Desulfitobacterium hafniense DCB-2: one gene and its partner. The protein of the gene in region 1 interacts with the protein of each later gene in a pairwise test. Links are inferred from orthologs where the notes say so. Each region holds a gene or a part of one and is shown on either strand. Other genes may lie near its edges. The genes, in order: DHAF_RS11940 and dnaX.

Evidence for each region.
Region 2: the proteins of DHAF_RS11940 (region 1) and dnaX interact in binary tests that used the Escherichia coli proteins (3 or more experiments, as listed by UniProt). The link is inferred for Desulfitobacterium hafniense DCB-2 from one-to-one orthologs.

What each region holds. Positions count from the first base shown.
Region 1 is NC_011830.1:2,589,062-2,605,022, reverse strand. What follows is about bases 1-4,173. They hold DHAF_RS11940 (DNA polymerase III subunit alpha), read right to left. Parts: upstream 3,774-4,173; coding sequence 201-3,773; downstream 1-200. Other genes in these bases: DHAF_RS11935 (DRTGG domain-containing protein), read right to left, coding at 3,925-4,173; coaD (pantetheine-phosphate adenylyltransferase), read right to left, coding at 1-174. Outside these bases: more of DHAF_RS11935, read right to left, coding at 4,174-5,238; DHAF_RS11930 (alpha/beta-type small acid-soluble spore protein), read right to left, coding at 5,375-5,581; DHAF_RS11925 (metal-dependent hydrolase), read right to left, coding at 5,920-6,621; DHAF_RS11920 (glycosyltransferase family 4 protein), read right to left, coding at 6,664-7,710; DHAF_RS11915 (tRNA (cytidine(34)-2'-O)-methyltransferase), read right to left, coding at 7,767-8,234; DHAF_RS11910 (Lrp/AsnC family transcriptional regulator), read left to right, coding at 8,507-9,004; DHAF_RS11905 (aminotransferase class I/II-fold pyridoxal phosphate-dependent enzyme), read left to right, coding at 9,001-10,164; DHAF_RS11900 (hypothetical protein), read right to left, coding at 10,284-10,766; DHAF_RS11895 (DinB family protein), read right to left, coding at 10,800-11,309; DHAF_RS11885 (C39 family peptidase), read right to left, coding at 11,900-12,526; DHAF_RS11880 (hypothetical protein), read right to left, coding at 12,710-13,411; DHAF_RS11875 (IS1182 family transposase), read right to left, coding at 13,670-15,274; tRNA epoxyqueuosine(34) reductase QueG, read right to left, coding at 15,457-15,961. UniProt on the Escherichia coli protein: DNA polymerase III is a complex, multichain enzyme responsible for most of the replicative synthesis in bacteria. This DNA polymerase also exhibits 3' to 5' exonuclease activity. The alpha chain is the DNA polymerase catalytic subunit.
Region 2 is NC_011830.1:43,087-57,848, forward strand. What follows is about bases 3,945-6,918. They hold dnaX (DNA polymerase III subunit gamma/tau), read left to right. Parts: upstream 3,945-4,586; coding sequence 4,587-6,251; downstream 6,252-6,918. Other genes in these bases: DHAF_RS00260 (aspartyl-phosphate phosphatase Spo0E family protein), read left to right, coding at 3,945-3,947; DHAF_RS00275 (YbaB/EbfC family nucleoid-associated protein), read left to right, coding at 6,274-6,606; recR (recombination mediator RecR), read left to right, coding at 6,617-6,918. Outside these bases: DHAF_RS00240 (Fur family transcriptional regulator), read left to right, coding at 1-101; DHAF_RS00245 (CobW family GTP-binding protein), read left to right, coding at 188-1,225; DHAF_RS00250 (permease), read left to right, coding at 1,230-2,804; DHAF_RS00255 (TIGR03943 family putative permease subunit), read left to right, coding at 2,806-3,669; more of DHAF_RS00260, read left to right, coding at 3,777-3,944; more of recR, read left to right, coding at 6,919-7,213; DHAF_RS00285 (pro-sigmaK processing inhibitor BofA family protein), read left to right, coding at 7,303-7,557; nifJ (pyruvate:ferredoxin (flavodoxin) oxidoreductase), read left to right, coding at 7,935-11,465; DHAF_RS00295 (ATP-binding protein), read left to right, coding at 11,640-12,992; DHAF_RS00300 (demethoxyubiquinone hydroxylase family protein), read left to right, coding at 13,058-13,540; DHAF_RS00305 (spore germination protein), read left to right, coding at 13,760-14,762. UniProt on the Escherichia coli protein: Part of the beta sliding clamp loading complex, which hydrolyzes ATP to load the beta clamp onto primed DNA to form the DNA replication pre-initiation complex.

The DNA of each region.
Region 1 (15,961 bases):
GGCAGCGGTCTCCAGGAGCTGAATACGTTCTTCCAGGGAAAAAAGGGTGGTTTTATTGCTGTCTACAGCTACGGCAACGATCACTTCATCGAAAAATTCCGTCGCCCTTTTCAGTATATCCAAATGCCCATTGGTCACGGGATCGAAAGTTCCGGGATAAATTGCTATTCGCACTTGTCCTGCTCCTTTTCGCATCGTTTTTACATGGCATTGACCTTCCATACCACATTGCTTTCCCCTAGTATGTTTGACAAGGCCTGAACCAATTCCTCCAAATCATTCACCCAAAGTTCCCGGTTTCCTTGAATCAGTTTTTTATCCTGCTCAAAATAGAAGAGCACCGGATGGGTTCCCGAATAATGACGCAGGATCGGCAGGGCCTCTTCGAGAAGAGGCGTCCCTTCGTAAGGAAATCTTAAGTAAAGCTTCCGGGCAGGTACTGCACCGGGCTTCGCGGAAGGTACTGCACTAAGCTTCGGGGGAGACTGGGTTGAGGGCTGAGTTGGCGGCTGGGTTCGAGTCTGAGCTTTCTCCCGGGTCTGAGTTTTCTCGTAGTCCTTGTACCCTATCGGTTTAGTTCGCTCTGCCCCATTCTCCAGATCCGTGATACGCTCCGCAAAAATCTTGCGTTCATCATCCCGGATGTTGTATCTTCCTTCCACCACCACGACCTGATCCTCCGTCAAACGGGCACTTTGGGCAAAAATCCGCGGGAACACCAAAACATCTATAGTTCCGGTTAAATCCTCCAGCACAAAGCTGGCCATCATTTCCCCCCGTTTGGTCACGGTGGTGCGGTATCCGGTGACGATTCCCCCCAGGATGACCTTCTTTTCCTCATCGCCTTCGAGACAGGTCAGAATATCCTCAGAGACAGCATTCTTTAGCTTGGGAAGAACACTTTCCAGAGGATGGCCGCTGAGATAAAGACCCAGATATTCCTTTTCCATCGTCAGGAGTTCTCGAGGAGAATATTCTTCGACATCAGGGAGTTCAATCCCTTCATCCAAGTCGTCCCCAAAATCGAACAGGGAAATTTGTCCGCTCTCTTTATCCCTTTGGCGCTGCTGGGCTATCTCCAGGATAGAATCCAAGGCTAAGAGTCCTTGGGCCCTTTTACACAGCAAGCTGAAAGCTCCGGCTTTGAGGAGGCTTTCCAGGACCCGCTTATTGAGGACCTTGGCATCCACACGAATGCAGAAATCATAGAGGGAGTCAAAAAGGCCTTCCTGACGGGCCTCAATGATTTTCTCCACCACATTGACCCCCACATTGCGGATAGCCCCTAAGCCAAAGCGAATGCCCCGGCCTTCAATGCTGAAGCCCACCTGACTGTACTGAACATCCGGAGGGAGAATTTCAATCCCGCTTTGCCGGGCTTCATGAATATAAAAGGACACCTTATCCGCCGAGCTCATCACGGTGCTGATTAAAGCCGCATTAAACTCCAGCGGATAGTTGGCTTTAAGGTAAGCTGTCTGATAAGAAATCACGGCATAGGCTGTGGCATGCCCTTTATTAAAGCCATATTCGGCAAACTTGGCCATCAAGTCAAAGATTTCCGCAGCTTCCTTTTCCGTGAGGCCGAGTTTTAGGGCACCGGGAATAATCTCCTCGCCGCTGGGGCTCTGCAAACCATAGATAAAGCTTTGCCGCTCTTCTTCCATGATCTCCTTTTTCTTTTTCCCCATAGCCCGCCTCAACAGATCGGCGCGTCCCAGGGAATAACCTGCTAAATCCCGGGCAATCTGCATGACCTGCTCCTGGTAGACGATCACCCCATAGGTGCTTCTGAGAATGGGCTCCAGCAGGGGATGCAGGTAAGAGACGTTTCCCCCATGCTTGCGGCGGATAAACTCTGGAATCTGCTCCATGGGGCCGGGACGGAACAGGGCGACCACCGCGATAATATCTTCAAAACAGGATGGTTTCAATTCTTTAAGTACATTGCGCATCCCCCCGCTTTCCAGTTGGAAAACACCGGTGCTGTTGCCCAGGGAAAGCATGTCAAAAGTGGCCTTGTCATCCAGGGGCAGGCTTTGCAGATCCAGCACTTCCCCCCGATTCCCCTCAATTTGCTTTAAGGTTTCCTGGATGATGGTCAGGTTGCGCAGCCCCAGGAAGTCCATTTTAAGGAGGCCCACTTCTTCCACCGTCTTCATGGGGAATTGGGTCATGGTGAAGCCTCCGTCGGAAGTCCTTTGCAAGGGGATATAGGTATCCAGAGCATCCTTGGCGATCACCACACCGGCGGCATGGGTGGAAGCATGACGAGGCATTCCTTCGAGGGAGCGGGCGATTTCATAGAGCTTCTTAATCTCCCCGTCCTCTTCCAGGAGCTTCACCAAATCGGGGGATACAGCCAGGGCTTTCTCCAAGGTCATACCTAAGTCACTGGGGATCGCTTTGGCCACTTTATCCACCCGGGCCAGAGGAATTCCCAGCACTCTGCCCACATCACGAATGGCCGCTTTGGCGCCCATGGTTCCAAAGGTAATGATCTGACAGACCTTATCGGCGCCGTATTTTTCCATAACATAGTTGATCACCCGCTCCCGGCCGTCCGGGTCAAAGTCTATATCAATATCCGGCATGCTGATCCGCTCCGGATTTAAAAACCGCTCAAAAAGCAGATCGTGCTGCATCGGTTCTACAGTGGTAATCCCCATCAGATAAGCTACCATACTGGCGGCGGCAGATCCCCTGCCCGGCCCCACGGCAATACCATTTTGACGGGCATACTGACAAAAGTCCGCCACGATCAGAAAATAGCCGGAGAACCCGGTTTGGGCGATGACTCCTAATTCATAATCCAGCCGCTCTTTTTCTTCGGTCCTTTGGTTGGGGTAAAAAAGCGGAAAAGCTTCATAGCATTTTTTTCTCAGATAGGTATCCAGGGTATAGCCTTCCGGAACCTCAAAGACCGGCAAATAATTGTCCCCGAATTTAAAGTCTACCTGACAGCGCTCCGCGATCCGGGCCGTGTTCTCCAGAATCTCCGGATGCTCGCCAAACAGCAGATTCATCTCCGCTTCCGATTTCAAGAAAAACTCCTCGCTGGAAAAGCTCATACGGCTGGCATCGGTAAGGTTCTTTCCAGTCTGAATGCAGATGAGCACATCCTGGATAAAGGCATCCTCTTTGTTGACGTAATGGACATCGTTGGTGGCTACCATGGGAATCCCTGTTCGGCGCTGCACCTCAAACATTCCCGTATTAACCCGCTGCTGCTCCTCCAGGCCATGGTCCTGGACTTCCAAAAAGAAATTCCCTTTGCCGAAGATCTCTTCATACTCCAACGCACTCTCTACCGCTGTCTCCAGCTGATTATTGAGGAGATACTCCGAGACTTCTCCCGCTAAGCAGGCACTTAAGGCAATCAGTCCCCGGCTGTGCCTTCTCAGGATATCCTTGTCCACCCGGGGTTTATAATAAAAGCCCTCGATATGAGCCATGGAGACAAGTTTAATGAGGTTTTTGTACCCTTCTTCATTTTCAGCCAGCAGCACAAGATGGCGGTTGTTGTCATCCCGTCCCGGCACCTTCTCCGTCCGCCGGTGCGGGGCCACATAAACTTCACAGCCAATAATGGGCTTAATGCCGGCCTTTTTGCAGGCTTTATAAAAATCAATAATACCATACATGACACCGTGATCGGTAATGGCCACCGAGGGCATACCCAGCTCGACGGCTTTTTTCACCAGTTTCTCAATCCGGGCCGCCCCATCAAGAAGGCTGTATTCCGTATGGACATGGAGGTGAACAAATCCCATAATCAGACCTCCTTTTTGTACTAGTGTCATGACACGTTCACTTTCAGACAAGTCATTTGGCGAAATGTGAGCGGGTCATTACACTATCCCCATTATGAAAGAAAGACCCTGATAACTCAAGGCCTTTTCCCCTATTTAATTCAACTATTAACTAAGAAACCTTTTTATCGCCCATTCTGGCGGTCATCAGGGCTTTGGCCAAAAGCTGGTTATTGGAATAGACATCAATCTCAATATTGCAGTGCTTTTTCGCCACCAGCAGCAATTTGACCGTAATGCGGACTTCCGTCCCTACGGGGATGGGCTGCAATTGATAGAAGGTAAAATTCTCTGTAATCGCATCCAGCCGGTATTGCTTGCGCAGGGCAATGTATCCGGCCATATTCATTAAGGTCACTAAAACTCCGGGACTGGCGGAACCAAATTCATTGATCATAAACCGGGTAATCTCGCCCTCGATAGTCAGGTACTCGGGGTCCTCCACATAACGGAAACCGCTTAAAATCAGATTATCCACGGTTTCACCAAACTGAGGCTGCTTCTGGATCTGCTGATAGGCTTCCAAGACGTCCTGCAAGCTGATAATGCCGATCAGCACTCCTTGGTCAACCACTGCGGCGATCTCCCAGCCTTCCCAAAGCATAATGCGGGAAATATGGGTTACGGAGTCTTCCCTGCCCACCACATAAGGGTTGGGATTCATCACTTCCACCACGGAAGTATTCATCTCGGCGCCGGCTACATCGATGGCCGTAATCATGCCGACCACGATATTCTCCTCGTCCACAACGGGAAAGCGGCTGTGGGTGGTTTGCTGTGAAAGCTCGTGCCAATCTCCTACGGTGGCACGGGTGGTCAAATAATTCACATCCTTGACCATAATGTCCTCAACTAAAATAAGCTCTTTTTCAATCAAACGATCATAAAGGGCCCGGTTGATCATGGTGGTCACGGCAAAGGTATCATAAGGGGTCTGAATAATAGCCAGATGATTGGCTTTAGCCAGTTGGATGATATCCTCCTGGGGTTCAAATCCTCCGGTAATCAGCAGAGGGGAGCCTTTCTGCAAAGCAAGCAATTGGGCATCGTGACGATTCCCTACGATACACAAAGAATTGTCTTCTAAGTATCTCTCCATGGCGTCCAATTCCATCGCCGCAATCAAAAACTTGTTGGGCGAGTTATCCAGACTTTCAAAACCGCAGAGCACAATCCCTTCAGCAATTTGCGAGACTTCACGCAAGGTTAAATCTTCAATGCGCCGTTCCTTAGCTCCTTCAATACGGATGGTCCCCACTTTGGGGATGGAACGGACATATCCTTTATTCTCTGCTTCTTTAATGGCCCGGTAAGCGGTTCCTTCGCTGACATCAAGCTCTTTGGCAATAAAGCGGACAGAGACCTTGCTGCCTACGGCAAGGCCTTCAATGAAACTTAAAATTTGTTGATGTTTCGTCTGACTCAATCGTAACGCTCCCTACTTTATCAAGCGATTTTCAGACTCAATTATACCACATCCGGTGGTCTGAAAGGCATATTCCCGGTTTTATTTTGAAAAATATTTTGTCGAATCAGCAACTGTTATATAATTCAAAGCCAAGCTAATCCAGGGAATTCTCGTTCTCCTGCTGGCTTCTGCTTTTGATGCGCTGGGTCATTAAGCCCCCGATTTTTCCGGCCTCTTTTGCTGAAAGTGAATGCCAGCCCTTTAAGCGAACCTGATCGATAAGGCCTAATTCTGCGGCAATCTCCATTTTCAACGCTTCCAGCGGATCTGTTCTTTTCAGCTTAATATGTTTACCTTTCATCAAATCATCCCCCTGCTCATCCCTTGTCCCTCGAAATACGGACAAAGGTGCCTTTTCTCAATGGGTTGTTGTTTTAGGCGACAGCGACCCTCAACATAGTAATAGCAATTAGCTGCACAAGGTCTTCGTGTCATTGTGAATCAACTCCTTATCCAAAACTTGCCAGGCGCAGAGTGTTTACCGGCAACAGCGTCCGATGAGCCGCGTTATCTATCCATCGCTTATTTAAAGCATAGATAGGTATAAAGAGAGTTTCTCCGAAACACCCATAAAAAATACCCACCTAAACGGCAGGTATTAAAACAATAACTCTATCAATTATTAATTAAATGATAAGATTAAATGATCAGAGATTGGCCAGGGGCTAAAATCTCCCCTTTGCTGGCCGGGAACTTTCTCTTTAAAAGCTCGATGAACTCCTGAGGGTCCTGCTGGATAACCGGAAAGGTATTATAATGCATGGGAATCAAATAACTGGGCCTTAAGAGGGTAGCGGCATAGACCGCTTCCTCCTGCCCCATGGTGTAGTTGTCCCCAATGGGCAGCATGGCGGCTGCCAAGGGGTGCCGCCGTCCGATCAGCTCCATATCCCCGAAAAGCCCCGTATCCCCCGCATGATAAATCCACTTGCCATCCATCTGGATCAAAAATCCGCAGGCCATACCGGCATAAGTAAAGGATTCTTCTTCTCCCGGCGGTTCAAAGACCGAGCCGTGCAGGGCTTGGGTCAAACGCACCGTGCCAAAGTTAAAGGTATGCTTGCCGCCGATATGCATGGCATGGGTCTTCGCCCCATACCTGGCACAGAGACGGGCCAGCTCAAAGACACAAATAAGAGGGGCTCCGGTCTTTTGTGAGAGTTCGATGGCATCCCCTAAATGATCGGAATGCCCGTGGGAAACCAGAATCCCGTCCAGGTGAGTGAAATGTTCCGGCCCCACATCGGCTGCCGGGTTCCCCTTCAGGAAAGGATCAATCAGTATTCTGCCCTTTTCCCCAATGATTTCGAAGCAAGCATGACCGTGAAAGCGAATTTCCATTTTTACCACTCCTTAAGTGCAACTCATCAACACTCATTATTCTTATTTGCTGTGCTTCCGGCTCATGACACTGAGCAAGGCGGTACGACGCATTAAAATGATCACCAAGAGAGCAAAATCGGCGCTCAAAAGGGCGGCCGCCCAAACCCAGGAGCCCAGGGCGCCTAATACGGCCGCCATGCCAAAGCATCCGCTCATGGCGTAAAGGAGCAGCACAGCCTGAGGCTGGCTAAAGCCGGCATCCAACAAGCGGTGATGAAGATGTCCCCGATCCGCCGTGGCGATGGAATGGCCCCGCAATTTTCTGCGGATGATGGCAAAGGTCATATCTGTCAAGGGCATACCTAAGACAAGGAGAGGAAACACCAGGCCCAGGACCGTGGCTGTTTTCAGCAACCCCATAATCGAGATTCCGCCGATAATATAGCCCAGAAACATACTCCCGGAATCCCCCATAAACACCCGGGCCGGATGAAAATTAAAGAATAAAAAGCCTAAGGCCGCACCGGCTAAAGCCAAGGTCAGATGGGCTTCTGTTACTTCATTGATGCGGATGGCCGACCAACAGAGCAACAGGGCAGCTTCAAAGCAGATCCCTGCGGCAAGACCGTCCAAACCATCGGAAATATTCACTGTATTCACCAGTCCGACAATCCAAAAAACTGCTAAGACTAAGCCAAGCCATCCTAAACCAATGGACGCAAAATCCAATTTCATCCCGATGATGGGAAGAGAAATCTGACTCATGGAAAAACCGAAGAAAAGCAAAAGGGCAGCCGCAATAATCTGCCATACCAATTTCACCATGGGGCGCAGGTCAAATATATCGTCCACCACCCCGACGATAACAATAATCGTACTGCCGAAAAACAATCCCCAAATCTGCCTATCCCATATACCCATAATGATCACGGCAATCCAGAAGGCTGCATAGATAGCAATGCCGCCGATCCGGGGAATAGGGGTCTTATGTACGCGGCGGCCTCCCGGGTAATCGATGGCTCCCCAACGTCTCCCCAGTTTCATGGACAAGGGAGTGGCGATAACGGCAATGATTAAGGCAATAACAAAGGTTAAAACAAAGGTCATGTCTTTTCCTCCAGAAGTCAAACAATACTACATCTTAAGTGAAACAGTCCTACATTCTATATGAGTCCCGGGTTTCCCCACTGGCGCAAGGCCTCATAGACCACCACAGCTACAGAATTGGAAAGATTTAAGGAGCGGGCATCGGCACGCATGGGCAGGCGCAGAGTCGTCTCCGGATAGCGTGCCAGAATTTCCGGAGAGAGCCCCTTTGTTTCTTTGCCAAAGAGAATATACCCTCCCTGTTGGTAGTGAATATCTGTATGGAGGCGTTGTGCCTTGGTGGTTGCCAGGTAGCGGGGGCCTTGGGGATTCTTGGCTTCGAATTCAGCATAGTTTTCGTAAATGTGAATATCCAGCATATCCCAATAATCCAAGCCGGCTCGTTTTAAGTGCTTATCGCTTATTTCAAAGCCTAAGGGTTTGACCAAATGCAAGGCGGCTCCTGTAGCGGCGCAGAGCCTTGCTACATTGCCTGTATTGGGGGGAATCTCAGGTTCGACTAATACTATGTTAAGATGTGCCATTAATCTACATATCCTTTCGCAATGCGCAATAAATCATCACTCTATTATACCCTAAATCTTGAAAATGCCCAAGAATGTCTCACTAATTTGTCCAAAAAAGGGTTGGATTCTGCTTAAAGTAGATTAACAATCAAGTTTTTTCGTGATATGATATTTTTTAGAATCTTCTTCCTTTCTCCCTATCCTATATAATAATTTGCATTATTCTCTCTTGTTGTATTACAGAACAGTGTGATATGATGTTTTAAAACTTAATTGAAAGGAGTTTGTTCATGCTCACACATGATGAACGTAAGCTTCTCGAACTCATTGCCAATGATTTCCGCTTATCCCTTGAAGAGCTTTCGATTCAGACCGGTTTGTCGGAAGAATTTATAGAAGAGCGCCTTAAGCAATGGGAAGAAGAAAAAATTATTGCTCAATACTGTCCACTGATCAATTGGGAACGGACCGGCGAACCCATCGTAACCGCCTTAATCGATGTTAAGGTTCTTCCTCAGAGAGGTTATGGGTTCGATAAAATAGCCCGCCGTCTGCAGAAATTCCCTGAGATCAAAGCGGTTTACCTGATGTCGGGGGGGTATGACCTTTCCCTTTTAATTGAAGGGAAAACCATGCAGGAAGTGGCCTTATTTGTGGCCGAAAAACTTGCTCCCCTGGAGCATGTCACCGACACAACCACCCATTTTATCCTCAGACGCTATAAGCAAAACGGCGTGGAACTCCTTGGGGAAGACGATAATCCCGAGAGGCTGGTGATTTCACCGTGAATCAGTACCTTTCACCGATCGCGGCCAATTTACCCCCCTCAGGGATTCGCAAATTCTTTGATCTGGTCTCAACGATGAAAAATGTAATCTCTCTCGGGGTCGGAGAACCGGATTTTGTCACGCCATGGACCGTGAGAGAGAGCGGCATCTTTTCCCTTGAGCAAGGACAAACCATGTACACCAGCAACTCAGGACTTCTGGAGCTGCGGCAGGCCCTCTCCTGGAATATGGAAAAAAAGCTGGGCCTGGAATACAATCCTAATGATGAAATCCTGATCACCGTAGGCGCCAGCGAAGCCGTCGATCTGGCGATGCGCGCCCTGCTCGGCCCGGGAGACGCCCTCTTGCTTACAGACCCTGCCTATGTCTCTTACGGCCCTTGTGCAACCCTGGCCGGTGCGGAAGTTCATTATGTTCCCACCCGGGAAGAAGAAGATTTCCGGGTGCGGGTAGAGGATCTGGAGCGGGTCTATACCCCCAACGCCAAGGTTCTGGTGCTCTCCTATCCTAATAACCCTACCGGAGCCATCATGACCTGGGAAGACTACCAACCCATTGCCAAGTTCGTCCAGGATCATGATTTGATCGTTGTGGCTGACGAGATCTATTCGGATTTGAGCTACGGCGGCAGCCATACAGCCTTCGCCAGCTTGCCCAATATGAGAAACCGCACCTTGCATATCAGCGGTTTTTCCAAATCTTATGCCATGACCGGCTGGAGAATCGGCTATGTAGCCGGGCATCATGACTTTATCCAAGCCATGACCCGGATTCACCAATACACAATGCTCTGTGCTCCCATCACCGCCCAGCTGGCCGCTTTGGAAGCGGTCCGCTCCGCTGAACAGGCTATGCAGGATATGGTGGCCACCTATGACCGCCGCCGCCGACTGATGGTACATGGCTTCCGCAAAATGGGCTTATCCTGTTTCGAGCCACTGGGCGCCTTCTATACCTTCCCCAGCATCAAAGCTACCGGGTTGACCTCGGAGGAATTTGCCAATGAGCTTCTCCAGGAAGAAAAAGTAGCCGTGGTTCCCGGCACAGCTTTCGGCCCCTCAGGAGAAGGACATATCCGCTGCTCCTATGCTTATTCCACGGAACAGATTCAGGAAGCCTTAACCCGGATGGAGCGATTCGTCAGCAAGCGCATCAAGTAAGAAGCCTTTCCTTTTACTGTATAAAGCAAACTACGCTGGAATATACCCAGGAACATCGCGTTCTTGGTACATTCCAGCGTAGTTTTATTGAGGAGCTGCTTTATGCCTTTTACTAAGCCTTATTTTTCATAAGAAATTAGGTCAAAAGACACCGTAAATTCTGCCGGATTACTTCGGATCAATGAACCAATCCGCTTTAATGTGAAAGGGATTCTCTCCTTATACAATTTCTCAAGTTCATCCAGCAATATCCTGTCTTCTCTTCGCTGCGCTACCTCATAATAAGCATAAACGGTTTCCATTTTCTCAATAAGGCTCAGCATTTCAATGTCATTGAAATATTTCATTCCTGATTTAAGGGCGGACCAGATATCCAGCCTATCCGCCAAATAAGAAATCTGTGCAAAAAATTGAGGAATCCCATTATTGGCATGACCATATAGAACTTGAAACAGGAACAATGCTCGTTGCCCGTTAGTCAACTGCATAATGATCTGCGACTTTGTTGCCGGGGCTTTCCCGCGTACTTTTCGAATAATCAGTTCGACATATATCCATATGAGTTTTTCATCATCAAGCATATGGAATTCTTGCTGGTTCATGAGTATCACCTTCAATTAAATCATATATGAAAACTATTTTGCACAGGTTCTATATAAAAATCGCCCATAACCTATTTCTGCTGCATTTTTCATTAATTCGCCATTTAACCATAATGCAGTATCTGAAAAGTTCCTATCGGATAATGGCCATTTGGCATATTGCTTTGACAAATAATCTGCGTCCGACAAATCGATTAAATATGAAACCCATTTATCGTGCAGGAAGTTTATTGTTGCTTTTGCTTTTTCAACACTTCCTGGCCAAGGAATATCCTCTTTTTTTAAGGTGCCCTTATCAAAATTATAATCCAATGCAGTGCTCCACCAATATATAATATGCCACAAAGTCCAGGCAATGCTGGGTGGACCAGACTCGTAACTCTCGGTTTCAGGCCAGTCTATACACCAGCCTTCTTCCTGCTTGTATACCTGTAGTCCCGAGGAATTGAATACCCATAACGCCTCTGCTTCCTTAAGATCGTTCATATGATAAAGATAAAGCTGCCAGCACATGTCCAGCTGAAATAATATATTCTCTTTCATGATTATACCTCTCTGTTTATACCTGCGCATTATAAAAAAATTGTGATTAGATTTGCCTTCTACTTTATTTTCTGAGCGGGAAAACGGTCTGATACAAGATTTAAAATAATATTATGCTCAAGCAAGGCCTTTAATCATGAGAGGACTAACGCAAATCCTTCTGTACAGCCAATCACTTGATCTACAATCTCATCACCATCTCCCTTAAACCCGGTATTCGAAATGCTAACGAAAGTAGCGTTATCTGGCCTTCCCGTTCCAATACCTTATCACTTTACATATAGATAAAAGAACCCGAGATTAACTCGGGTTTGTGTTTCATATGGTGGAGATGATGGGACTCGAACCCACGACTTCCTACATGCGAAGCAGGCGCTCTCCCAGCTGAGCTACACCCCCACATTTTAGAGAACTGAACATTATTATAGATCTATTTTGCCTTATACTCAAGATCCCATCTTCACCAAACCGTTGTTTAAGAGCTAATGATTTCTGCAATTCGCGGGCGGACATGGTTTCCACCTTGCTGACTAAACAAAAGGACTTAAATCGCAGTGATTCAAGTCCTGCCAAAAGGCACAGTCCAATCGTCAGATAAAGTACTCTATTGTGCTTTCCGCCGTTTTTTGCGTGATTTTATTGTATAAGATAATCGCTTCCCGGGCATCTTTAGGTCCCAGCGCATAAATTTCCGAACTTTCCTGATTAAAATAGCTAAATGGAACCTTGCGATTCATTTGCATGGGGGCATCGGCAATGAGTTCAATACCCTCTTCTTCAAAAGGCTGTTCACGATAGTATGGATCAAACAGATAAATCCATTCATTCTCGTTATCTATACCCGTCAAAAGGACATAGTGCTCTTCTCCGTAATAAAGGCGTACGACGACAACGCCTCCTTGCTGAAGCGCCATAACGATTTTACTTGTCTGGCCAATAAAAACATTTTCCTTGGTCAGATAAGCGATTTCAATGGGAAAATCTTTAGCCTTGCCGAATTGACCCAGCCAATTGCTGATAAACATCATGGCCATGGTGGAGGTTCCTTTTTTGCCGATCTCTCCCTTGTCATTGTAGACATCCAGACAATAAAGCATAATATATTTAATGACATCGGGCGGTATTTCTTCCCGTTCAAAAAGAAAGCTGATGGCATTCATCATCGTTGTTGGCCCGCAGTCGTATTCGGTCGCTTGATAACTTAACGGAACTTTCATTGGCCTCAGCTCAATTCCAGGTAATCATTATTAACTTATTATACAAATATCAAGCCATTGGAACAACCAAGCAACGATAGATCAATCAACAAATCAAAAAGCTCAGCATATAGCCAAGCTTTCCCCCCTATCTTTCATAACCAAAAGATTTATACTCAATTTTCTCCCATTTTCGTATTCGGCTTATCTGCTTTCACAGTATTTTTTATAGGCTGCTAAACGCTCACTAAGGTCAGCTGTTTTATCGTCGGTGAACCCCTCTTCGTCATCTAACCACCACAAAGCATCCTGCAAATGGGATTCATCTGCAAACTTCAGATTGCCATCCGTATTGAGCAAAACCACACTGTTTTCGAGATAAGCGTTTACCTTATGCATAAAGGCAGCAATTTCAGCGGGGTTGAAGGAAAGGTGAACCGGGCTGCCAAAATTTATATCAAAATATACAGCGTTACTGTCGACTATGACTTCGTTGCCGGATGAATCAAGAAAAAACAAATCGTAGCGATAGTGGCACATTCCCTGAGACATATAAGGGGAATAGCGCAAAAGATAGTCTGCCCCATCCCATTGGCATAGAAAAAGGGCAAGCCAGCCCATATGAGCCGTAGCAGCCTCCGTTTTCCATAGGATAGGATCTTCAGAATTGCCGATCTGCAATTCAAAATACTGTCCATTATCAAAAGCTATCACTTTTACCGTTTCCTTGATGCCATCGTGATTAAAATCAGCAATGGCTGAGAGTTCTTCCGCGATTTCTCCTCTACCGCTGGGCAATTCATTCTGTTGAGCATTGCTGTTTACTGTTGTTTCGCTTTGATTATCCCAGGCAGTGAGAGTCACTATTATTGCCACTACAATAATGGATGCAATCCACCGTTTCATATGCGCACCCCTTTGCTTTATATCGGTTTAGACGCAGAACAATACGGGCCATCGAAAACCCTTGCTTTTGATTATGAATATTTTACCATAAAAAAGGAAGAGGGTGTCGCAAAACGTTTGTGAGAAAACGTAATGCGGCCCCCTCTTTTTCTTGAGGAAAAGGCCGAACAAGAGGAAGAGAGCCTCATTTAAGCACTCTTTTGAACACAGCAAAGCAAGGGAAGACCCTTTCCCCTGTAGACCCTCTTCTGTTTTAGATCACGCTGCTTTAAGACGATGTAAATGGCTTCCACAACGCCCCGATTGAATCTTGTTGTGGAGTTTATTTATGTTAAACGCTGTAGCCAACAGCCACAGCTCAATCTGTACTTTCACCTGCCCGCGTAAGAGGAAACGTCGAAAATTCATGTCCTGCTTCAACACACCGAACGCTCCTTCAACTTGGATGGAACGATTGACCCTCAACACAATCCCTTCATCACTCTGGATTCGGGTTTCCATCGCTTGACGCTGTCTCTGAAAGGTCTTGGAGACATAGAGGTTCTTGCTGCGCTCTTCCAGGGGTTTGGGGCTTGAGCCTTTGATGCATTTGGCTTTATGAGGGCAACCCTCACATTGAGTACACGAATAGACGGTGGTCACGATAGGATAGTCGTTTTTGGACTTGGTTTTCTTTTCATAAGCCGCTTGTAGTCTGTGGCCCGCATGACAGATATAGGCATCGCTGTCTGCATCATAGGGCATATTCTCCCGTTTACCGATATCGCTTTTATACTTGCGGGTTTTGGCCCGATCATGGTTGGCGGGCTTGATGAAGGCCATCTGACCGTTGTCTTCGCACCAGGTATAGTTCTCTTCGCTCTCAAACCCTGCATCCGCCACCGGTTTAGTGTAGCCAAGGCTCTTAAGGGTTTTCATCATAGGAATAAAGGTATTCACATCACTGCGCTCCTGAGAGATGAGGGCACTGACGATGTATTCGGCATCGACGGCTAAGACGGCATTGTAGGCCGGTTTGAGCTGGCCATTTTTCATGTGGTCCTCTTTCATCCGCATGAAGGTTGCATCCCGGTCGGTCTTGGAAAAACTGTTTCGCTCTCCGAAGCTGTGGTTGTAGTCATCATAGTTTTTCTGACGAGCCAGATACCCTTCAACCGTTTCAATGGCTCTCTGCAAGGGAGATTTTCTCTTGCCTTTACCATGAACGAATGTCTGCTCACCTTTGAGAGCGTAGAGGTGTTTGCGTAGCTTCTTTAAGTCCTTGGTCCGGATCTTTTCTCTGACATCAAAGCGCAGGCCTAGTTCAGCGGCCAGTTTGGGTAACTCACGTTTCATCTTGGCCTGCATCTTGGTTTCATGGTTTTGAGTGGATTTCTTCCATACGAAACTATACCGGTTGACATCAGCTTCTAGTTTGGTACCGTCGATAAACACGCTGCAAAGGGACAGTTCACCTAATTCGGACAAGAGCTGGACCAGTTGTAAAAATAAATCCTCCATAGCATCCGTCAGGCGTTCACTACGAAAACGGGCAATGGTAGCATGGTTGGGGGCGGGAGCTCGGCCCCACAGGTACATAAAATTGATATCGCGCTGACAAGCCTGTTTCAGCTTGCGAGTGGAATAGGTCCCGTTCATATAGCCGTAGACCACAATTTTGAATAGATTCTCCGGGGAGGTTTCGATTCTCCCAAGGCGGGAGTAAGCAGCGCGCAATTTACTGTAATTCATCCTTTCCAAGACACTGCCCAGAAGCCTTACCGAATCATCGGCCGGGATTAATTCTCCAATATCCATAGGAAGAACCAGTTGATATACACTCCCGTTTGATGTATAATCTGGCCGTAAAGTATGGGCGTTCATCAACTTATATTTTACGGCAAAAGAGGGCTTCTGGCATCTGCCAGTCGCCCTCTTTTCTTATTTTTTTCTGACTGTCTTACTGCGACAGCCCCTTCAAGATAATTCCGGTGGACCTGAAGGGCATCACCACGCCGCCCGGATAATCACCGCTGGTTCACTTCCGGCACGCCATGTACTTTCTACTATTTATCCGCCTTACTATAATAAGGTTGAATCAGCTTCGGAATATCCTGCCCGGTTCGTTCTTCTTCCCAGCTTGGCAGACGGGGATCCCGGAGATTCTTTAAGGCAAGATAAGCATTCCTTTGCAGGATCCCTTTACCCCTCCAGCCGGCTGCTGTGCCTCTCCACTGTTGATTGAATTGTCTTTTCGTCAGGTTCAGGATATCCCAGAGGTCCACTCCTCTGGGGAGAGCTTTCTCCCCGCTTACATCAGGTTCCTTTCCCTCCTGCCCTGCCTTTCTCAATTCTCCTTGACGATCCTCTTTAATCTTATTCAGGATACTCCGTTTCCCTTCTTCGTCACATCTTAATCCGTTATGAGGACAGACTTCCTGGCAAGTATCACAACCAAAGATCCGCTTGCCTAAGGCTGTTCTTTGCCGCTCTGTCAGGGGTTCTTTGCTTTGAGTCAGGTAAGAAAGACATTCGTTGGCTTGAAAGTGCCTTGTTCCTAAGATTTGAGCA
Region 2 (14,762 bases), 2.6 Mb from region 1 along the record:
CCATGGAGAAATTTATCCCGAAAATCGAGGACGATGATTTCCGGGTCCTGGGCCATAATTTAGAAGTGTATGGCTACTGCCGGGAATGCTCTGTTAAATAATAATGCAGCTTCTCACCTGATTCCAGGCTTATTTCCTGTGTACAGGCATATAGTTTATAGATAGAAAAAAGAAGAGGAGGGTATCGATGGGGACAGAAATCTATATTATTTCCGGGTTTCTGGGAGTAGGCAAAACCACCTTAATCCAAAAAATGCTTAAAGAGGCTTTCCAGGGGGAAAAGGTGGTTCTGATCGAAAATGATTTCGGTGAGATCAGCGTCGATGCGGCCTTGCTTAAATCAGGCGGTGTGGAAGTCAAAGAAATCAGTGCCGGGTGCATTTGCTGCAGTCTTTCCGGCGATTTCGTGAAAGCCCTTAAGGATCTTTTGCTCCGTTTTCACCCTGATAAAATTATCATTGAGCCTTCCGGTGTGGGCAAGCTTTCCGATGTTATGAAAGCTTGTTCCGATCCGCGTATTGTGCTCCACGCCAAGGTGAAGGGCAAAATTACGGTGGTGGATGTGAAACGCTGCCAAATGCATCTTGACAACTTTGGCGAATTTTTCGAAGATCAGATTCGCAACGCCGATGTGGTTGTGTTCAGCCGCTCAGAAAGTTTCCCCGCTAAACTAGGGGATGGGGAAAAAATAGTCAAAAAGCTGAACCCTCAGGGAAGAGTCCTGACCAAGCCGTGGGCTCAAATCAATACGGCGGAACTCCTGAATCCGCAGCGTCAGCAGCACAGGCTTCCAGGCCGATGCCGACATGGTCATGATGAGCATAATCATGACCATCGCGACCATCATAGCCATGACCACAATCATCATGACCATGACCATGACCATGCTCATCATAGCCATGATCATGCAGCGGACTGCAGCCACCAAGAGGGATGTGAACATAACAGCCGGGCGGAAGATGTCTTTGATACCGTCACTATCCGGACAAAGCGGGTATTTGATACTGAAGAGTTAAAGGCCAAGGTCGTGAAAATGGAGAACAGTGCCAAAGGAACGATTCTGCGGGCTAAAGGCATCGTCCGCGGCCCCAAAGGCTATTTAAACCTGCAATATCTCCCCGGGGATATTCGGATCACCGGCTGCCACGCCAGGGGCGATATGCTCTGCATCATCGGCCGCAACCTCAACCGGCAGGAGCTGTGCGCTATTTTTAGCGGGGAGTGATGGGATGGCGATACCGGTTTATGTAGTGACCGGCTTCCTGGATGCCGGCAAGACGACCTTTTTGAATAACCTGTTGAACAAATATAGCTGGCGGGATGTCAGGGCCTTCGTCATCCAATTCGAGTCTGGTGAAGAGGAATTTCAGGGGCGGCACCTCAATTGCTATAAGCTCAGCGTCCCCAAAAAAATTCTGGAGCAGCGGCCCGAGCAAATCGTCGAACGAATCTGCAGCAGCATAGAGGAGCAACCCTTCGATGAGATTTGGATTGAGTGGAACGGTGTCGTTCCTTTTTCAGAGCTGCAGTCATTGCTTTTGCACCCCTCCCTGCGCGGCCTCTGCCAAATTCAAAAAGTGGTGCATATTGCCGATGGGGAGAACATAGAAAATCTGTTGGGCAGGACAGGAGCCTCTTTGCCGGAACAGATTGCCAACAGCGATTTCGTCGTGATGCGCAATGTGGATTCGGCGGTTACTTACCGCCGGATTCGGCGCCTCGTCAACGGGCTCAATCCCGGGGTCCCCCTCTATAAGGTAAAAGAGTATCAGGAGCTCTATAAGCAGCTTTTCGGAAAGAAAGAGCATCCGGTCAATCTTTTTTTGCTCATGGTTATCGCCATGAGCGCCCTGTACTTCATGGCCAAGCCGGTCCTGGAGGGGGCGCAGATCCCGGTCAATACCATTGTCAATGTATTTTTGGGGATTATCCTGCAAGCGGTCCCTTTTTTATTGATCGGGGTATTGCTTTCCTCCGCTATCCAGGTTTTTATCCCCCAAAGCTTTATTGAGCGCCGCTTTCCCAAATCCATCGGCATGGGCATGCTGGTGGCCATTCTGGGGGGCTTCTGTCTGCCGGTCTGCGACTGCGCTTCTATTCCCGTTTTCCGGAGTCTGGTGCGCCGGGGGATTCCCCTCCCGGTGGCTGTCACCTTTATGACCGCTACCCCGGTGATCAATCCGGTGGTGATCGTGTCCACCTATTATGCCTTCAGCGGCAATACGGGAATCGTGGTCGGGCGGATTTTCTTTGGTATTGTAGCGGCTGTTCTGATCGGGCTGACCATGGGCTTCTGGCCGCCCAAGGGTTCGGTATTGGCCGGAGGGGCTTTTGACAGGCTTTTATGCAGCTGCGGCTGTTATGATGATGTTGAATCCATCACAACCTTCAAGGGAAAAGCCGGTCTGTTCATCCGTCATTCCCAGGCGGAGTTCTTCGGTGTCGGCAAATATTTAGTGATGGGCAGCTTTATCGCCGCCCTGTTTCAGGTCATGGGAACCGGCCTGTTTACCAAGGCCCAGGATGGGGCGGGTTTGGCGGTCTCCATCTTAATTATGATGGTGATGGCCTTTGTGCTTTCCCTGTGCTCCTCCTCCGACGCGATTATCGCCCGCAGTCTTGCCAATCAGTTCCCCATGGGCGCAATTATGGGCTTTCTGGTCTTTGGGCCGATGATGGATATCAAAAATGTCCTGATGCTCTCTTCGGGATTTTCTAAAGCTTTCATCGTTAGATTATTGCTGACGTCCTTGAGTATATGTTTTGTTTTGGTCTTTCTGTTTTTTAATTGGGGAGGGATGTAACATGCCGGCCAAAGCATTTAATCCTCAGATCTTTCTGGAGTTCTTATGCTATTGTGTTTTTGGGGGATTGATCTTTTATTTGGTGAGCAGTGAAAAATATCTTACTTATGTCACACCCCGGTTGAAGCCCTATCTCTATTTTACGTCCATCGTCATGGGTGTATGGGCCTTGACCGCTTTGGGCAGATTGTTTCGCCCCCAGCATAAACTGCGCTCCGCCCACTGCTTTGTGTTGGTGATCCCCATCGTATTGCTGTTGCTTCCCCATGCCCCTGTCAGCGCGTCCAATCTTTCCGGCAATTATATCGGCGGCAGCGCTTTTTCCAACCGTTCCGGCCAAAGCGCTTTGAGCATGCAGAACGACCTTTCTATTACTATAGAGGATGCTTCATCTCCGGAAGATAAGGTACAGGCTGAAATTATTCAGGAACCCCTTGCCGGATTGCCGGCCGGTGCCTATGTCTCGGAGCTGCCCGGCTTGGATATGGGGAATAAAAGAATCACAGTGGCCCATGAAGATTTCAGCATGTGGCTTACGGAAATGTATACCAATATAGAGAAATATCAAGGGTATACAGTGGTTATGACGGGATTTGTTTTCAATGATCCTGAATTTCTTAAGGAAGATGAATTTGTGCCGGCCCGCTTGATGATGTCTTGCTGTGTTGGGGATTTGGCACCTGCCGGGATACTCTGTAAATATGATCAGGCTGACCAGCTCCAGGCAGAGTCGTGGGTGACGGTTGAAGGAACCCTTACGCTGGGACAGCATGAGTATGACGGTGTGCTATCTGATGAACCCCAGATTAGGGTAACGAAAATTACACCGGCAGAGGCTGTGGAAGGTTATATCTATCCTTATTGATCTCTAATTTTTCGACATTTGTTTTCCTTATTATGGATTAAAATTCGTTGTTATTTGCCTGTGAATCGATTAAAATCTTCTTGAAAGGAATTTCGGGGGGAATTAATGTGGAAAAGAGGTTATTAAAGAAGATCGAGGTGCTTCGCAAAAAATTATATCGATATGCAACGACACGCAGCTTAGTTGATGCAAGAGTTGTCGAGTTAAGCCAAGAGCTGGATTACCTTTTGAATCAATATCAGCGTTTGAATAAATACACACAGCTGTCTTTTTGGTGATTTTATTCGTCTTTTATTGACATGTCCTGAATGTTAGCTTATAATAAGCTTCGTCACCAAATTTCATAGTCTTTTTGGCAAGACGAACACGGAGAGGTGGCTGAGTGGTCGAAGGCGCTCGCCTGGAAAGCGAGTACATGGGCAACTGTGTCGAGGGTTCAAATCCCTCTCTCTCCGCCATAAAATGCAATTCAGCCAAGTTGGATCCGTTCGCATTCGACTTTGGCTTTTTATTTTGTTATAATTGATTTGGCCGTGCTAGACGGGGAGGTAGCGGATCCTTGTACTCGCAACCCGCTTTAGCGAGGTGGAATTCCTGCATAAGGGCAGCGTTTGTGGAGCGGCCGGGGCTAATTGTGATGAGGTCTGGGTCTTGCGCAACAGAGCACTTCGAACCGTGTCAGGTCCTGACGGAAGCAGCACTAAGGAGCAAACTCTGTGTGCCGCAAGGTCGCCTAGGCTGAGCAGTGAATCCCGGATTCGTCCGGAAGCGTCTGTTCGAGTAAAGGTGCACGGCCTTAAATATTTATCATATAAAGGTGGTCTAAGACCATCTTTTTTTCCACTATCAACATTCATGCAGCTTGGACTGGACCACAGAATCTACTTCCGGGGGAGTATAGCGGAAGGGGGAGCCCAATGGCTTATTTGGCTTTATACCGCGAATGGAGACCGAAAAATTTTAAAGATATGGTAGGGCAGGACCATGTCACCAAGACATTGACAAATGCCCTTATGCAGAGCAAAGTAGCTCACGCCTACCTTTTCAGCGGACCGAGGGGAACAGGTAAGACCACTACGGCAAAGGTCCTGGCCAAGGCATTAAATTGTGAGCACCGGGAGGGTGTTGAACCCTGCAATCAATGTGCTTTTTGTCTGAGCATCGATCAAGGAAGCGCTATGGAGGTCTTTGAGATCGACGCCGCCTCCAACCGGGGTATCGATGAAATCCGTGATTTGCGGGATAAGGTTCGCCTAAGTGCCGGGGAAAGCAAATATAAGGTTTACATTATTGATGAAGTTCATATGTTAACCACCGAAGCTTTCAACGCCCTTCTCAAAACCCTGGAGGAACCTCCTGAGCGGGTGGTATTTATTCTGGCTACCACGGAGGTACATAAAATCCCCTTAACCATTCTTTCCCGGGTGCAACGCTTTGAATTTCACCGGATTCCTTTGGAACAGATTCATAGCCATTTAGATAAGGTGTGCCAAACCATCGGCCGGGATGTGGAGCCGGAAGCCCTCCAGATTATTGCCCAAAAATCGGAGGGAGGGCTGAGAGATGCCCTGAGTATTCTGGATCAGTGTCTCCTGCTGGATGGGAAACTGGGTGTAGAACAGGTCTATCAGGTCCTGGGCATGGTTGGGGAAGAGTTCAGCGCCCAGCTTGTGGATCACCTCCTGACCGGTGACTATGCCAAGGCCTTGGGGTGTTTAGGGGAAGGCATCAATCAGGGGATGGATCCCAGACAGATCATTCGCGAGCTGCTGGATTATATGCGGCAGGCCTTGCTTTATGCTTCGACTCAAGCCTTTCCTCAGGTTGCGCCTCACCTTAGAGAGCATTTGGCTTACCAATGCCAAAAGCTGGGGCTCAAAACCCTCTTGCAATGGATAGGGATTCTGCTGCAGGGGGAAAGTCAATTAAAATATGCCGCCAATGCCCGTTTAGCGGCGGAACTTCTCTTAGTTCAGGTGATTTATGACTCTCAGCCCGGCTATAGCAAGGAATCTCCCCAAGTTCTGGAACGCTTGCAGGAATTAGAGGAGGAGATCAAGAACCTTTCTACAGGGAAGAGCCGCCAGGAAAGCAAAGGGGAACTCCCCAAAAAGGTCAATGAGAGAAGCTCAGAGCCGCCGGGTCACAAAAAACCTGAATTACCCCCCCTCCAGGATAAACCGGCAATCTCCCAAGGGGGAGAAACCGCTGCTCTGTCCATTGAACAGGTTCAAGGCCGCTGGGGAGATATTTTAGAGCAAGTAAGAAAACGCAAAAAATCCACCCATGCTTTTTTGATGGAAGGCAAGCCTGTTGAATTGGATGGGGATAGTCTGGTTATCGTATTTAAGGAAGGTCTGTCTTTCCACCGGGATAAGGTCAATCAGAAGGAAAACCGGGAAACCATCGAAGAGGTTCTCCAAAGTAGCCTGGGCAAAGCCTATCGGTTGCAAAGTCTCCTGGAAAATGAATATGGAAAAGACCCTAAGGATTCAGAACATGTTGAAAAAACCAAGGAAAATCCGATGATCAAAAAAGCGGCCGATTTATTTGGGGCGGACTTATTGATTGTTGAAGAATAATAGTGTAAGGAGTGTATTTGAAATGGCATTTAAAGGCGGCGGTATGGGAAATATGGGCAATATGCTCAAGCAAGCTCAGAAACTCCAGGAAGAAATGGCGAAGGCCCAAGAGGAGCTGAAGACCCGCACAGTTGAGGCATCAGTGGGCGGGGGGGCCGTTCAGGTCGTGGTCAATGGTAAAAATGAACTGGTGGAGTTAAAAATTAAACCAGAGGCTGTGGATCCCGATGATGTGGAAATGCTGGAGGATCTGGTCAAAGCCGCAGTCAACGAAGGCTTGCGCAAAGTAGAAGAGCTTGTATCCTCAGAAATGGGCAAATTAACCAATGGTTTAAAAATTCCCGGTCTCTTCTAAGCGAGGAAGTATGGATTTTTTGAATTATCCTGAACCCCTGGCCGATTTGATTACAGGTTTATCCCGCTTGCCTGGGATCGGACCGAAAACGGCGGGTCGTTTGGCTTTTTACCTGCTGCAGCAACCCCAGGTGGCCGAAAACCTAGCGGAAGCCATGATCAGAGCTCAGCGGGAAATCAGGCAGTGTTCCCTATGCTGTAATTATACGGATCATGATCCCTGCCCCATCTGTACCGGGGAGAAAAGGGAGCGTACCCTGCTCTGCATTGTGGAGCAGCCCCGGGATGTGGTTTCTTTAGAGAAAACAAGAGAATTTAAAGGGCTTTATCATGTCCTGCATGGCGTCATATCTCCTTTGGAAGGAGTCGGGCCGGAGCAGCTGACGATTTCCAAGCTTTTAGGGCGTTTAGAAGGAGTCCAGGAAGTCGTCATGGCTATGAACCCCACGGTAGAGGGAGAAGCTACGGCACTGTATTTATCCAGGCTGCTTAAGCCTTTGGGAATCAAGGTAACACGGATTGCCCATGGTTTACCGGTGGGCGGTGATCTGGAGTATGCCGATGAAATTACCATCGCCCGTGCTTTAGAAGGCCGTCGCCAGATCTAAGGGTGATCTCAAAAAATTAAGGTCAATAATGTTCTTCTTTGTCCACTTTCTGCATAATTTGGACTAGTAGTGGTAAAGGAGGGCTTATCATGACCTTAATTTTTTTGGCCTTATTCGTTCTATTGATCGGCTTGGTGGTTAAGAGCAGCTTAGGTCAACCCAACACCTTTTTAAAGGCGGGGATTCACATCCTGGGAGGAATCGTGGGCCTGTGGTTCTTCGACTTGATATTAAGTGTTGTCGGATTTGGTATTCCTATTAACGTATTTACCATAACTTTGGTAGGTCTTTTAGGTTTTCCGGGAGTCGTGGCTTTGGTGGGCCTGCAGGTCCTGGGCATTTAACCTTGAAAAGTTCAAAGGGTTTTAGGGGAGAATTAGGGTTTTTAAATGTGATTTTTTTCGTTTATGGCGGTTTTTTTACATAATTATTCATCTAGCTCCATTTTACGTCTTGACGGATTTATCCAGCCGAGAGTATACTGATACTGACTGCAGGGGACGTTTCGGTCTAACTACCGAAATAGTTCCCTCAACTCGTTTTTATAGAATTTTTGCGAAAATTTAATCATTTGATTTCCGAAAGATTATCATTAACCCCTTTTTTCTCATCTTTATTCATTGCTTTACATAAGCAAGGTTTGGGTGGAAAAAGAACTTCCTTAAAAAAGAATCTCTTTTTTAACCCTTTTATTAAATTTTCTTTTAGGAGGATGTACCAAATGGCAAAAATGAAGACAATGGATGGTAACGAAGCTGCTGCTCTGGCGTCGTATGCGTTTACAGAAGTAGCAACCATCTTCCCGATCACTCCCTCTTCAACGATGGCTGAATTGGTAGATGAATGGGCTGCCCATAACAAGAAAAATATCTTCGGTCAACCTGTCAAAGTTGTTGAGATGCAATCTGAAGCAGGAGCTGCCGGTGCAGTTCACGGGTCCCTTCAGGCTGGTGCTCTTACCACCACCTATACAGCTTCGCAAGGTCTGCTCTTAATGATTCCGAATATGTATAAAATCGCCGGCGAACTTCTGCCCAGCGTCTTCCACGTCAGTGCCCGGGCTTTGGCTACCCATGCGCTGTCCATTTTCGGTGATCACCAGGATGTTATGTCCGTAAGAGCTACCGGTTTTGCTCAATTGTCTTCACATAATGTTCAAGAAGCTTTAGACCTGGGCTTTATTGCTCATTTAGCCACCATCAAAGCCAAAGTTCCTTTCGTTCATTTCTTCGATGGGTTTCGTACATCCCATGAAATTCAAAAAATCGAAGTAACCGATTATGATGATGTGGCAAAACTCTTAGACCGTGACGCTCTCCAGGCTTTCCGGGACAATGCCTTGAATCCTGAGCGCCCTGTTCTGCGCGGTACTGCCCAAAACCCCGATGTCTATTTCCAAGGCCGTGAAGTATCCAACCGCTATTATGATGCTGTTCCTGATATTGTGGCCCATTATATGGACGAATACGCTAAGATCACCGGCCGTGAATACCAGCCATTCCAATACTATGGTGCTGAAGATGCTGAGCGTGTGATCATCGCCATGGGTTCTGTTTGTGATACCATTGAAGAAACTGTGGATTATTTAGTAGCAAAAGGTGAAAAAGTGGGCGTGGTTAAGGTTCACCTCTTCCGTCCTTTCTCTACTAAATATCTGTTCAAGGTTCTGCCTAAGACCGTTAAGGCCATCGCCGTTCTTGACCGGACCAAAGAGCCTGGTTCCACTGGCGAACCTCTCTATCTCGATGTGAAGGATTCCTTCTTCAATCATGAAATCAAGCCTGTGATCGTGGGCGGACGTTATGGTTTAGGTTCCAAAGATACAACTCCTTCCCAAGTACTGGCTGTTTACAAGAATCTTGCCCAAGCTGAGCCAAAGAATGACTTCACCATCGGTATCGTGGACGATGTTACCTTCAAATCTTTACCGGAAGATGAAGTTGTCAGCACCGCTCCTGAAGGCACTATTGCTTGTAAATTCTGGGGATTAGGCTCTGACGGTACCGTTGGCGCCAACAAGCAAGCGATTAAAATTATTGGTGACCACACCACTATGTACGCTCAGGCTTATTTCCAATACGATTCCAAGAAATCCGGTGGTATCACCATTTCCCACGTTCGTTTTGGTAAAAAACCCATCAAATCCCCTTACTATGTATCCGATGCCAACTATGTTGCCTGCCATAACCAAGCCTATGTCGGTCAATATGATCTGACCAAAGGTCTGAAGAAAGGCGGCACCTTCGTCCTGAATTGCCAATGGCAGCCTGAAGAATTGGCAGACAAGCTTCCTGCTTCCATGAAACAATTCATCGCCAAGAATGATATTAAACTCTACATTATTGATGCAGTCTCCATCGCCCGGGAGATCGGTTTAGGCTCCCGTATCAATATGGTTATGCAATCCGCTTTCTTTAAGCTCGCCAATGTTATTCCTGTGGAAGAAGCCCTCGGCTATCTGAAGGAATCCGTGGTCAAAACTTATGGGAAAAAGGGACAGAACATCGTTGATATGAACAATGCCGCTATTGATCGCGGTGCGGATTCCCTGGTCAAGGTTGAGGTTCCCGCCTCCTGGGCCGACGCTGCTCCCGCCCAAGCTGAAGCAGCTGCTGCCGCAGATCTTCCCGAGTATGTGGCCAAAATCCAAAATGTTATGAACGCCCAAGAAGGGGACAGCCTTCCTGTCAGTGCTTTTGTAGGCCGTGAAGACGGAACGGTTCCCGTAGGCACCACTGCTTATGAGAAGCGTGGTATTGCTGTAATCGTGCCTGAATGGGATGTTGAAAAGTGTATCCAATGTAACCAATGCTCTTATGTATGTCCTCATGCGGCTATCCGTCCCTTCTTGCTGAATGAAGAAGAAGTGGCCAATGCTCCCGAAGGCTTCGTGACCAAGAAAGCTCTTGGCAAGGAAGCCGACGGCCTCCAGCTTCGTGTTCAAGTGAGCCCGCTGGATTGCACAGGCTGCGGCAACTGCGCTGAAGTATGCCCGGCTAAAGGCAAGGCTTTGGTCATGAAGGATGCGGCTGAACAAACTGCCGCCCAAGCCGGTAATTGGGAATATGCTTTGACTGTGACCAACAAAGCTGAGCGTTTTGATATCACCACCGTTAAAGGCAGCCAATTTGCCCAACCTCTCCTCGAGTTCAACGGCGCTTGCCCGGGCTGCGGAGAAACAGCTTATGTTAAGCTCCTCACCCAGCTTTACGGCGATCGCATGATGATTGCCAACGCCACCGGATGCAGCTCCATCTGGGGCGGCAGTGCTCCTTCCGTACCTTATACTGTCAATGCCAAGGGACAAGGTCCTACCTGGGCGAACTCCCTCTTTGAAGACAATGCCGAGTTCGGTTACGGTATGTATCTTGGCGTGCGTCAACAGCGGGAAAAACTGGCTCTGTTGATGGAAGAAGCTTGCGCAACCGAAATCAGCGCCGACATGAAGGAAGCGTTCCAAGAGTGGATCGCCGGCATGGATGATGCCGATGCTTCCAAAGCTGCTGCCGCTAAGGTTCGTGCCGCTCTGGATGTTTACGAAGGCGACAGCGCTTTGATCGCTGATATTAAAGGCAGAAAAGATCATCTTGTCAAGAAATCCCAATGGATCGTCGGCGGTGACGGCTGGGCTTATGATATCGGTTACGGCGGTTTAGACCATGTCCTGGCTTCCGGTGACGACGTCAATATTCTGGTTATGGACACCGAAGTTTACTCCAATACTGGCGGTCAATCTTCCAAGGCTACCCCCCGCGCTGCTGTGGCGAAATTCGCAGCTGCCGGTAAGAAGATCCGCAAGAAAGACCTGGGTATGATGGCCATGAGCTATGGCTATATCTATGTGGCCCAAGTAGCCCTTGGTGCTAATATGGCTCAAACCATCAAGGCGATGAAAGAGGCCGAAGCTTACAAAGGACCTTCCATCATCATTGCTTATGCTCCTTGCATCAACCATGGCCTGAAGTCCGGTATGTCCAAGAGCGTTACCGAAGCGAAAAAAGCGGTTGAAGCCGGTTACTGGCATCTCTATCGCTTCAACCCCGATCTCGAAGATCAAGGCAAGAATCCTTTCACCCTGGATTCCAAAGAGCCCACAGCTTCCTTCCGTGACTTCCTCATGGGCGAAGTTCGGTACACCTCCTTGATCAACACCTTCCCGGAATCTGCCGAAGAGCTCTTTGAAGGTGCCGAGAAATATGCGAAGGTCCGCTTGGATTCTTATAAGCGCTTGGCAAGTTACAAATACGAATAAGATTCATCCTGGATTGCAGTAAGAGAGCGGGCTTTGGCCCGCTCTTTTTGCACGGTCATAAAATTATAAGCAGGCAGTGGTACATTGACTTAAAACCAGGCTAATGGTTATAATAATTTATATAAATGTGATTTTAAAACGTAAAATTCTTATAAAAGTGTGGGAGGCAGCCTTGTGGAAAGGATCATCATGCAGGATTTACTGCGTTGGAAAAACTCCAAACATCGCAAACCACTCATTTTGAAAGGCGTACGGCAGGTGGGCAAGACCTGGCTGCTCAAAGAATTTGCCAGACGCTATTATAACAACTTAGCCTATTTTAACTTTGATGAGCATCCGGAATATAAGCAGTTCTTTGAAAACACCAAAGACGTGGAACGCATTTTACAAAACTTGATGATGGCGAGCGGGCAGATCATTAATCCCAAAGAGCCTGGGACTACCCTCATAGTATTTGATGAGATCCAGGAGTGTCCCAATGCTTTAAATACCCTTAAATATTTCTGCGAAAACACCCCTCACTATCATGTGGCCTGTGCCGGTTCCCTTCTGGGCATCGCCTTGTCCAAGCCTGCCTCTTTTCCGGTCGGCAAGGTGGATTTTTTAGAAATCGGGCCGATGACCTTTACGGAATTTTTGCTGGCCAACGGTGACGGAAATTTTGTCTCTTACCTTGACAACTTAGATAGAATTGAACCGATTCCTGATGCTTTTTTTAATCCTCTTTATGAAAAGCTGAAGATGTACTTTGTGACGGGTGGGATGCCGGAATCTGTTCGTTCCTGGACTGAAGAACGGGATGTAGAATTGGTGCAACAAGTGCTGGCCAATATTCTTGGGGCCTATGAACGGGATTTTGCCAAGCATCCTGACCCCAAAGACTTTCCTAAAATATCATTGATCTGGAAGTCGTTGCCTTCACAGCTGGCCAGGGAAAATAAAAAATTTATTTATAAAGTTGTCAAGGAAGGGGCCAGGGCCAGGGAATATGAGGAGGCACTGCAGTGGCTTTGCGATGCCAGCCTTGCTTATAAGATATACCGCAGCAGTGCCCCAGGATTGCCGATTTCCGCCTATGATGACCTGGCTGCGTTTAAGCTGTATCTGGTGGATGTGGGGCTTTTGCGCCGATTGTCCCTATTGGCCCCTTCGGCTTTTGGTGAAGGGAACCGGCTGTTTGTGGAGTTTAAAGGAGCTCTCAGCGAGAACTACGTGCTTCAGGCGTTGCGCAATCAGCTTGAGGCCATGCCTCGTTACTGGACGATGGATAACCCACGGCATGAAGTGGATTTTTTAATTCAGAGAGAAAACGAGATAATTCCTGTTGAGGTTAAATCGGAAACCAATGTGGAGAGCAGGAGCCTGAAGAAGTTTAAAGAAAAATACGGTGACAAAGTAAAACTTCGTGTCCGTTTCTCCCTGAATAATTTACGGCTGGACGGTGATTTGCTGAATATCCCACTGTTCATAACTGATTATGCAGATAAGCTGATCGGTATGGCTTTAACGGATCAGCCCAAAGAATAATTCCACCCCATCCGAGTTAAACTACCATAAATTGTGTGTAAAAAAGCTTCTGCAGGGGAAGGAAGATGGATATGGACCAGGAAGATCTGATACGAAGGCTGAATTGGTTCTACAGCTTGGAGATGAACCAAGTGGAGCTATATAAGGTGCAAAGCAAGCAGTTTAAAGATCACTATGCCGGGCAGGTCTTTGAGAGAGTGGCCGCCATAGAACAGTCCCATGTGGATAATGTGGCCGCCCGCATTACGAGTTTAGGCGCCAAGCCTACCCTGCTGGGAGAAGTGGTTTCTCCCATCCTCGGCATGTCCTTAGGCAATCTGATGTCTTTAACCGGCCTGGAGAGAACTCTGCAGCTGAATATGGAACTGGAAAGAAAGGCTATGAGCGATTATAAGAAATTAATTGAGGATCTGGTGGCAGGGGGAGAGGATCCCGGCGGGGATCTTTGCAGCCAGCTGAAAGATAATTTTGTGGATGAGCATCTGCATACGGCATTGTTCGATACCCTGAGGGAGAATTTGATGGAAGACAAGATCGAGACACTATAATTCCTTCCCTGGCCAAGATTAAATCAAAATTGGGGAGATAGAATCTTATCTATTTAGGAAAGGATTCTATCTCCTTTTCTATAGGCTTAGCCTGGAAAGGGGCTGGTCTGCAGTGCTGAAAACCCTGCAAATGCAGCATGGGTGTATAAGAGAAAAGCTTTCCGAGGACAATAAGCACATAAGGAGGGGGTGGTCGTTTTGGCTAAACGTTTTTTCACCATGATCAAAGAACTTACTCAGCGTCCTTATCGGAAGAGAATCCGGGTGGTTCATAAGGTTCCTATCGATCAAGAATGGGATAAGCCTGTTTCTTTTGCGCGGATTAAAGAAGAATTATCCAAAAGCAGCGATATTATTTTTCGTGATTTCATTTTGCGGGGCAAAGAAGATATACCCTGTTCCCTTGGCATGGTGGATGGTTTGGTTGATAAAGATTTATTAGATGCTTATATCCTGCGGGTGATCATGGTCGAAGCCGTCGATGATCCGGTCTTTCAGGAAATGACTCTAAAAAATGTCAACGATCGCTTGCTGGATCTTTTCACGCCAGCCAATGAAGTGAAGAAGATCGGTCGCTTGGGGGAGGCCATTGATGGGATGCTGTCCGGGGATGCGGTTCTTTTCATTAAGGAAAGCCAGGAGGCCCTTGTCATCAGTGCCCGTGGCTGGTCAGACCGGGGGGTGGGCGTTCCCCAAAACGAATCCTCTATCCGCGGACCTAAGGAGGGGTTCAATGAGACCCTGCGGACCAACACCTCCCTGCTGCGAAGAAAGATCAAGCATCCATCTCTGCGGCTGCTTTCCATGAAAATCGGCGATCTTTCGAAAACGGATGTGGTGATTGCTTATGTGGAGACTATCGCCAATATGGACGTGGTTGGAGAGGTGCTTAAACGACTGAGCCGTATCCGAACCGATGCGGTGATTTCCGGAGACATGCTGGAGGAGTTGATCGAGGATCATCCCTATTCTCCTTTTCCCCAAATCTCCAATACAGAACGGCCCGACATTGTAACCGCAGAGCTTTTGGAGGGGCGGGTGGCCATCATGGTGGACGGCACTCCTTCGGCCCTGATCGTGCCGGTTACCCTGCCTATGTTTATGCAAGTCAATGACGATTATTATCAAAGAGCGATGATTGTCATTATTGTACGTACGATACGCTATTGGGGAGCCTTTATAGCCCTTTTGGCCCCCAGTCTGTATATTGCTGTAACCACGT